DNA from 4 places in the Streptomyces sp. NPDC031379 genome. Region 4 is predicted to be linked to each of the others. Evidence: riboswitches for the same ligand, from Rfam matches in the RefSeq annotation. Region 4 holds a riboswitch; each other region holds the start of a gene.
The links. Region 4 has a riboswitch for cyclic di-AMP ahead of ACZ5CW_RS02695 (C40 family peptidase). Riboswitches for the same ligand answer to the same signal wherever they lie in the genome.
Positions count from the first base shown of each region.

Region 1 (2,192 bases), on a different contig from region 4:
TTCCTCGACAGCCGCCAATCCGACCTGGACATCGGCTTCCAGAGCCTGGTCCCGCACGCTCAGCCCGAACGGCCCGACGACGGTCACGAGGGGTCTCCTGTCTGCTGGTGTCTGCTGGCGATTACACGGTTTGTCGATAGGTCGCTGCCATCACTCGAGTCAGCGTATCCGGTCCTCTTTCGATCACCGATAGCGCCCACCGGTCCAGCCTGGGCGGTATCGGATCATGACCGGTATGGTTGTGATCAGCTGTTAAGAACGGACATTTATCGACTTAACAGGAATCTGCACACTTTGTCGCGAACCGAGGGGTGAGCGGAGTAACGCCCGCACCCTCACCGGAGCGCCGGCCACCGCCACCCCGGGCCACCGCGACAGACGGACAGCCACGCCCGAATCGCCCCGAATCCGCCCGGACGGCCCACCTCCCTCCACACATGGCGCCCTCCGCACGCCACGGCCACCACGAGCACGCGCCGCGGTCACCACGAGAACGACGGGCGCCGCACTGCGGGTTCCACCTCCGGCCGACCTGAAGCCCGAATCACCTGAATCCCTCATGTCTGATTTGCTGCACTTTGCTATTTCGTGAATTGGGTCACTCGCCCCCCTGGCCGGACCAACCCGCCAGGACACCCTTCTCCCCTTGCGCCGTCGGCCAGTTGAGGATTGGCATCCGCAAAGGATCAAGTACCTCATACGGCACAGATCAAGGTCAAATAGTGCGTTGTACGAATCCGGTACTTGTTCCCGACATGTGCTCTCGCATACGTTCCGGGCCGTCGGGCGGACGCCGAATCCTGCCGCCGCCCGCGTAACCCATCGACGAACTCATTCGTACGGCAGGAGCGGGGGACCCAGGTAAGCCGCCGGACCGGACGACCCATGTCGCACCGGAACGGCTCGGGGTGAAGCCGTGCCTCTCCCAGGGCACGGCCGGGCACCTCCCCGCCCGAACCCGACAGCTCACCTCGCAGGCGCCGGAGAGGAACTTCCCCATGTCTGCTGCCGCTCAGCCCCGCCGCACCCGGAACAACCGCCTCGTCCGCGCCCTCACCGCCGCCGGTACCGGCGCCGCCGTCCTCGCGCTCCCGCTCATCGGCGCGACCAGCGCCTCCGCGGCCGACAGCGCGACCACCCCGGCCACCACCCCCGCCGGGTACCCGAACAACCTCGACGGCTGGATCCGCGAGTCGCTCGCGATCATGGCCGAGAAGAAGATCCCGGGCACCTACAACGGCATCCACCGCAACATCATCCGGGAGTCGTCGGGCAACCCGATGGCCATCAACCTGTGGGACTCCAACGCGGCCAAGGGCATCCCGTCCAAGGGCCTTCTCCAGGTCATCGACCCGACGTTCAACGCCTACCACGTGGCCGGAACGTCGTTCAACGTCTACGACCCGGTCGCCAACATCACCGCCGCCTGCAACTACGCGGCCGCGCGGTACGGGTCGATCGACAACGTGTTCGGCGCGTACTGACCCACCCCGGTCCGACACCCGACACAGGGCGGACCGGCATACGACGGACCGGCGCGCACCGACACCTGACGGACCGGCGCGCACCGGCCTCCGGCCGACGGCGTGGCACTGACGAGTGGTACCGAAGTGCCGCTCAGTCGGTCGGGAAAAGTCTTTCGAGGACGACGGCGATGCCGTCGTCCTCGTTCGACAAGGTGACCTCGTCGGCCACCGCCTTGAGTTCGGGGTGCGCGTTGGCCATGGCGACCCCGCGTCCGGCCCAGTCGAACATCGGGATGTCGTTGGGCATGTCCCCGAAGGCCAGAGCCTGTTCGGGGCCGACCCCGAGCCGCTCGGCGGCCAGCGCCAGCCCGGTCGCCTTGGTCACCCCGCACGGCTGGAGTTCCACGGTCCCCGGCCCCGACATGGTGACGGTCGCCAGCGAGCCCACCGCCGCGCGCGCCACCGCCGCCAACTCGTCGTCGGACAAGGTCGCGTGGCGCAGCAGCACCTTGCTGATGGGCTCGCACCACAGGTCGTCGCGCCGGCCGACCCGTACCGCCGGCAGAGTCGGGTGCGGCATCAGATACCCGGGCTCGATGAGCGTGAGCCCGTCCGTGCCGTCCTGGTCGACGGCCGCGTAGACCTGCCCCACCTCCGCCTCGATCTTGCCGAGCGCGTTCTCCGCCAGCTCCCGGTCCAGCCGGACCGACCACAGCAGGCGGCCGG
Region 1 covers NZ_JBVIIT010000008.1:164,547-166,738, forward strand. Annotated here, with positions in the region: gene ACZ5CW_RS14150 (polyprenyl synthetase family protein) at 1-87, opposite strand, end outside; cyclic di-AMP (ydaO/yuaA leader) riboswitch at 814-995, shown strand; gene ACZ5CW_RS14155 (transglycosylase SLT domain-containing protein) at 999-1,484, shown strand; gene ACZ5CW_RS14160 (HAD family hydrolase) at 1,618-2,192, opposite strand, start outside.
Region 1: it holds a riboswitch for cyclic di-AMP, as region 4 does, so the genes downstream of both, ACZ5CW_RS14155 (transglycosylase SLT domain-containing protein) here and ACZ5CW_RS02695 (C40 family peptidase) in region 4, are expected to answer to the same signal.

Region 2 (2,192 bases), on a different contig from region 4:
GCGCCAAGATCCCGCAAAGGGGTGCCCCCGCGGGCTCCCGGAGGGACGTGTCAGGGGTTGAGGCCCTTGTCCCGCAGCCATGCCATCGGGTCGATGCCGGTGGACTGGCCGCCCGGGTGGACCTCCAGGTGGAGGTGCGGGCCGGTGACGTTGCCGGTGGCGCCGACGCGGCCGATGACGTCGCCGGTGGAGACCTTCTGGCCGACGGAGACACTGATCGAGGACTGGTGGCAGAACCACAGCTCGGTGCCGTCGTCGAGGGTGAGGACCGTGCGGTAGCCGTAGGAGCCGGCCCAGCCCGCCTGGGTGATCGTGCCGGTGTGGACGGCCTTGATGAGGGTGCCCGTGGGAGCCGCGAAGTCGAGGCCGGTGTGGTAGCCGGAGGACCACATCGAGCCGGCCTGGCCGAACGTCGAGGTGAGCGTGTACGAGGAGGTCGGCAGCGCGTACTGCTTGGCCAGCTCGGCCAGCCGCTTGGCCTCGGCGGCCTTCTCGGCGTCGGCCTCCGCCTTCTCCTTGGCGGCGGCGGCCTTGGTGGCGGCTTCCTTCTCCGCCTTCGCGGCGGCGTCCGCGGTCTGCTTCTCGGCGGCGGCGAGTGCCACGGCGGTGGCCTTGCTGTCGGCCTTGCTCTGCTGCTGCTCGGCCTGGGCCATGATCCGGTTGCGCAGGGCCTCGCCCGCGTCGGCGTCCTGCTCGGTGTCGGCGGAGGTCACGCCGACGTCGCTGAGCGCGGTCGTGGCGGTGGCCTCGGGTGCCGGGGCGGAGTCGTCCTCGAAGAGCGAGCCGACGGAGGGCAGGTCCGGCAGGGAGATGGAGACCGGCGGCTTGCCGGTGTTGGCGCTGGCCATGCCGCCCGCGCCGACCGCGGCGATCACGCCGACGCCGAGAACGGTGGAGCTGCGGGCGAACCCGCCGCGCTGCTTGGCGACACGGTGCCGGCCGCGGACCGGGGCGACGGAGTCCTCGGTGGGATTCCACTCCTCCCAGGGGCCCTCCTCGGCGCGGTAGGAGCCGTAACCGAAGGTCTCGGTCTCACGCTGAGCCGGTATGAACGGGGCTTCTGGGGCAGGGCGGTTGGACGCCACGCGGGCGTGCTCCTTTCCTTCCTCCGCCTACCGGGTTAGCTGACGGGTTCGGAGCAGGAAGGTCTCCTACGCGCGTATACCAGGCGTGGACTCAGCGAGTTCACGTCGGTGTCCGCGTGATTCACCCCAAGGTGGTGGTTCCCCGGTTCCCTTGCGGGATTCGGCGCATGCGCACGGAGCCGCCTCTTGTGACGGCTGGGACGACCGCGCTGCGTTATCGAACGTTAATAGACGTGCCAGGCACTTTCCAAGCCGTTCGGCTTGATCATTAACCTTTTCGGCCGCGGACTTACCTGCCAGGACCGCTGCAAATCGGGCGAGTTGGCCGCGGTTCAGGAGTCACAGAAGTTTTGATGGTGACTCAGATGTTATGCGCACGGCGGTCGACCGGTCACCCTCGGTGAGGCTGCTCATGGCTGCCGTACGGCGAGCAGCGCCATGTCGTCCGTCATCCCGCCGCCGGAGTGGCGCCGCACCTCCGCGGCGAGCCGGCCGAGCAGTGCGCCGGGGTCGGGGAAGGCACGTCCGGCGAGCCGTCGTTCGGGTTCGTAGAACCGGCCGTGGGCGTCCCGGGCCTCGGACAGACCGTCGGTGTAGAGCAGCAGGGTGGCCCCGCTCGGAAAGGCGGCCTCCAGCGTCCGGTCGGGCCACATGCCGAGGTCGCCCATGCCGAGCGGCAGCGCGGGCTCGTGCGCGGTCAGGATGCGCAGGGTGCCGTCGGCGTGCAGCAGCAGCGGGGAGGGATGGCCGCGGTTGAGGACGCGTACGACGCCGTCGCCGTGCGGGAGTTCGGCGAGGACGGCGGTGGTGAAGCCCTCGAACGCGTCGATGCCGTCCCGCCGGGTGCCTTCGCGGGCCAGCGCCCGCTCCAGCCGCTCGGCGACCGCCTCCAGCGTGGTCTCCTGCTCGGCCGCCTCCCGGAACGCCCCGATCAGCACGGCGACGGCGGCGACCGCGCCCAGGCCCTTGCCGCGCACGTCCCCGACGACCAGCCGGACGCCGTGCGGGCTGTCCTGCACCGCGTAGAGGTCGCCGCCGATGAACGCGTCCTGGCGTGCCGCCTCGTAGCGGGCGGCGATCTCGAAGCCGCCGATCCGTGCGGCGGGC
Region 2 covers NZ_JBVIIT010000042.1:31,431-33,622, reverse strand. Annotated here, with positions in the region: gene ACZ5CW_RS39185 (M23 family metallopeptidase) at 51-1,085, opposite strand; cyclic di-AMP (ydaO/yuaA leader) riboswitch at 1,095-1,261, opposite strand; gene ACZ5CW_RS39180 (PP2C family protein-serine/threonine phosphatase) at 1,496-2,192, opposite strand, start outside.
Region 2: it holds a riboswitch for cyclic di-AMP, as region 4 does, so the genes downstream of both, ACZ5CW_RS39185 (M23 family metallopeptidase) here and ACZ5CW_RS02695 (C40 family peptidase) in region 4, are expected to answer to the same signal.

Region 3 (2,192 bases), on a different contig from region 4:
CGGATCTCGAAGTGCAGGTGCGGGCCGGTGACGTTGCCGGTGGCGCCGGACAGGCCGACCTGCCGGCCCGCGGTCACGGTCTGGCCGGCCGAGACGGAGAGCTGCGAGAGGTGGGCGTACTGGGCGTAGTGGCCGTCTTCGAGCTTGATGACGACCTGGTTGCCGTAGGCCCCGCCCCAGCCCGCCGAGACGACCGTGCCCGCGCCGACGGCCTTGAGGGAGGTGCCGGTCGGGACGACGAAGTCGACGCCGGTGTGGTAGCCGCTGGACCACATGCTGCCGGCCACGTGGTAGCCGGTGCCGACGGTGGCGCCGGCCACCGGGAGGGTGAAGCCGGTGGCGGTGGCCGTCGAGGGGGCGGAGCCGGACGACTTGGCCGGGGCCGCCTGCGTCCCGGAGGACTTGGCGGCGGTCGAGGCCTGGGGCTCGGCCGCGGTGGACTGCGGGGTGGCTGGCTCGGTGCGGGTCTGCGCGGCCTTCTTGCCGAGCGTGAGTTCGAGGCCCGGGTGGATCAGCGCGGGGTCGGCGCCGATGGCCTGCCGGTTGTCCTCGTAGAGCTGGTGCCAGCCGCCGCTGACGTGCTGCCGGCCGGCGATCGCGGAGAGGCAGTCGCCGGACTTCACCGTATAGGTGCGCACCGTCGAATCCGGCTGTGCCGCGGTCTTCTTCGCCGTGACGGGAAGGGACTGCACGGTCTTTCCGGAAACGGACTGCGCCGGGGTGGCGGCGTGCGCTCCGATGGCTCCGATGAGCGGCAGGGCCAGCGCGGCGCCGCCGGTTCCGGCGACGGCGATGGAGCGGGAAAAACGCGGGGTCTTGGGACGTCGGTGCTTACCCTTCGCGGGCATGGCGCAATTCCTCTCCGACGCCTGCGAGGTCAGCTGTCGGGTTCGGGCTGGAGCTGCCCGGCCGCGCGGTGCGCGACTTCACCCCTAGCCTGTCGCGGAGACCGGACAGGCAGTCGTACCTGGTGGGTCCCCCGCTCCTGCCGGACACGGGTCAAGTGTGTGCGGGCTCCGGGCGGCGGCAGGATTCGGCGTTCCGTCCGGATTGGTGGCGAACGTAAGCGAGCACGACGTACGGAAACAAGCAGCCGGTTCCCGCCGTTCCCTCATCCCAAGATCGAAGGCAGGGACAAGCGGTCACCCTGCGTGAATTCGGTGCCGTCTTCGCCTTTCAATTCCCCTTTTCAGGCATAAGAATTACGTGAACATGACGCGCGACACTCCGTCACCGATATGACGCTCCTCACGCACCATCCCGCCACAGGCCCTTATTCCGCGGCGAGTTGGAATTAAGGCGTCAATTCGGTCAGAAGGCTCAGATACGGCGTAGCCGGATAACCGCCGCATCCAGGTCGCCACGCAGCGCGGTGCGCAGCCCGTGGTGCAGCAGGACGGCCCCTCGATGCACTTCGCCCGTTTCGCGGCATTCGTACGCCGCTGTCGGGTCGAGTCCGCGCAGCCGCACCGCCGGCACCGGCTCGCCGTAGCTCTGCGCCTGCAGCCAGGCGAGGACCACCGTCTCGTCATCGAGGACGTACTGGACGGCACTCAGACCGCCCGTCGGGGGCCGCAGCCGGTACAGCTCGCCGCGCTGGACGACCGGGCGGATCTCCTTGTACAGCTCCACCCACCGCCGGGCCTCCGCCAGCTCCTCCTCGGTCCACTCCGTGAGGTCACCGCCGACACCGAGGACGCCGGCCATGGCGCTGACGAAGCGGAACCGCAGCGAACTGACCCGGCCGTTGAGCTGGGTGTTCGGGCTGTCGGTGACCCAGGCGGCCATGACCCGGGCGGGGTGGATCTGGGTGAAGCCGTGCTGGATGGCGAGCCGGTCCAGCGGGTCGGTGTTGTCAGAGGTCCACACCTGGTCGGTGCGGCTCATCACCTCGAGGTCGATCCGGCCGCCACCGCCCGAGCAGGACTCGAACGCGACCCCGGGGTGCGCCGCGCGCAGCCGGTCCAGCAGGGCGTACAGGGCCCGGACGTGGTCGACCCACAGGCGCTGCGGATACGCCTCGCCGGGCCAGCCGGCGTCGGTGAAGCAGCGGTTGAAGTCCCACTTCACATAGTCGATCGGAGCACTGGAGAGCAGGGTGTCCAGCTGCTCCCACAGGTACTCCTGGACGTCCTCGCGGGCGAGGTTGAGGACGAGCTGATTGCGCAGTTCCGTCCGCTTCCGTCCGGGTT
Region 3 covers NZ_JBVIIT010000023.1:161,040-163,231, forward strand. Annotated here, with positions in the region: gene ACZ5CW_RS30300 (M23 family metallopeptidase) at 1-848, opposite strand, end outside; cyclic di-AMP (ydaO/yuaA leader) riboswitch at 854-1,010, opposite strand; gene ACZ5CW_RS30305 (alpha-galactosidase) at 1,321-2,192, opposite strand, start outside.
Region 3: it holds a riboswitch for cyclic di-AMP, as region 4 does, so the genes downstream of both, ACZ5CW_RS30300 (M23 family metallopeptidase) here and ACZ5CW_RS02695 (C40 family peptidase) in region 4, are expected to answer to the same signal.

Region 4 (2,192 bases):
TCGTCGATCAGCTCGTTCTTCAGGTTGCTGATCTTGGCGCTGAAGGACTTGGGCGGGAAGCGCTTGGGGTCGAGGTCGAGGTCGCGGCAGACCAAGGCCATCAGGCGCTTGCTGTCGGCTGCGTCGTAGATCGAGAAGGAGGAGGTGAAGCCGAGCTTCTTCGACTCCCGGCGCAGGATCCGTACGCACGCGCTGTGGAAGGTCATCACCCACATCGCGTTCGCGCGCGGGCCGACGAGCTGCTCGACGCGCTCCTTCATCTCGCCGGCGGCCTTGTTGGTGAAGGTGATCGCGAGGATCTGGCCCGGGTGGACGTTCCGCTCGGCGAGCAGGTGGGCGATGCGGTGGGTGAGCACGCGCGTCTTGCCGGAGCCGGCGCCGGCGACGATGAGCAGCGGGGAGCCGGCGTGCACGACCGCGGCGCGCTGGTTCTCGTTCAGCCCCTCCAGGAGTGCCGCCGCGTCGATCGCCGGGCGGGGGGCGCCGTCGCGGTAGTAGGCGTCCCGGTCCGGCGGCGCGTCGAACTTCCCGCCGAACAGATCGTCCGGAATCGGCTCCGGAGCGTGATCGTCCTCGGGCGGTGGCGGAGGCTCCTCCTCGTGCCCGCGAGGGCGCTGGAGGTCCGCCAGGAAGCTGTCGTCAAAGAGGCTGCTCATCGCTCTACGAGTCTAGGGCGCCCCACCGACAAACCGTCCCCGTACCCGGAACCCGGCCCCGCGGCCGGGTCCCGCCCCCGGACGCGAAGCGGCGAGCCGATCGTCGCCCCACCGGCCCCGACCAGCCCCTCACGCTGCGGAACCGCCTGTTCACGCCCACGTGAAACCGACCCCAGGTCACGGAAATGTATCGGACAAACCGCACACCAACCTTCACAGGAGACACACGAGTTGGCTAAGTTGCCGTCAGGCCGCACGACCCCTCTCCGGCGAACGTCGCCGGGCCATGCGGCCTCCGCCGAGTCCGGCGCGCCCCGCACGGTGCCCGGAGCCGGGGACCCACCGATCCTGGGGTGAATCGGCCGACTCCCGCCCGGGACGACGCCGTAGGGCAACCCTTCCGAAGCACCCGCCCGAACCCGACAGCTAACCCGGTAGGCGGCATGTTGGAAGGAGTCGCCTCCCTTGGCGTCGCACCGCAAGCCGCGCCCCGGCGGCACCCTTGGACCGGGCCTGCGCGGCCCCGCCCTGGCCACCGCCGCGTTCACCTCCGTGGCCGTCCTGTCCCAGACGGCCGAGGCCGCTTCCGCCGACGACGGCCGGCCCAGCCTGGAGGAGATCGAGAAGAAGATCGACGAGTTCTACCGCCAGGCCGACTCGACGCCGGAGGAGGAACCGGCGGGCAGGCAGCGGGCGCATACCGAGGAACTGCGCCAGGAGGAAGCGCGGCGGGCGGGCCTGCTCGCCAAGGCCCGCGACGGGTGGATGCCGTTCGCGGCCACCGCGGACACGGCCGCCTCCCTCCTCGAGGAGTATCCGCAGGACCACTTCGCCCAGAGCAGGGTGATGAACCGGCTGGCCTCGCGGGTGAAGGACACGGCCGAGCGGGGCAGGGCCACGAGAATCCCGCAGGCGCCGGACGCCCCGCCCTACGACGTGAAGGCCGCGAAGGCCGCCGTCCAGCACAAGCTCGCCACCACGCGCGGGCTGCTGTCCCGGCTCACCGCCCAGGAGGACGCGCGGCCGGCCGCGCCCGGCCGACGGCAGCCGGCGCAGGCCGGTCCGCAGGCGTACGGGACCGCCGACTCGCGGCAGGCCACCAAGGCCGGGAAGGCGGTCGCCTTCGCCCGGGCCCAGATCGGCAAGCCGTACGTGAGCGGCGCCAGCGGGCCCGGCTCCTACGACTGCGCCGGCCTCACCCAGGCCGCGTGGAAGGCCGCCGGCGTCACCCTCCCGCGCAGCGCCCGGGCCCAGGCCGCCACGGGGACCCCGGTCCCCCTCTCCGACGCGCGCGCCGGTGACCTGGTCTTCTTCCACGACGACAGCAGCCATGTCGGCCTCTGCACGGGCGACGGGATGATGATCCACGCTCCGGAGCCCGGCGCGTACGTCCGCGAGGAGTCCGTCGACCGCGGTGGTGAATCGATCATCCACAGCGTGGTGCGGCCGGCCTGACCGTTCGCTTTCCGGGCCCAGCCCCGCGCCGCCGGGCCCCCGCCCCAGAACGCCTGGCATCCCGCCTCGCCGTGCCGGGCG
Region 4 covers NZ_JBVIIT010000001.1:575,677-577,868, reverse strand. Annotated here, with positions in the region: gene pcrA (DNA helicase PcrA) at 1-656, opposite strand, end outside; cyclic di-AMP (ydaO/yuaA leader) riboswitch at 943-1,113, shown strand; gene ACZ5CW_RS02695 (C40 family peptidase) at 1,122-2,111, shown strand.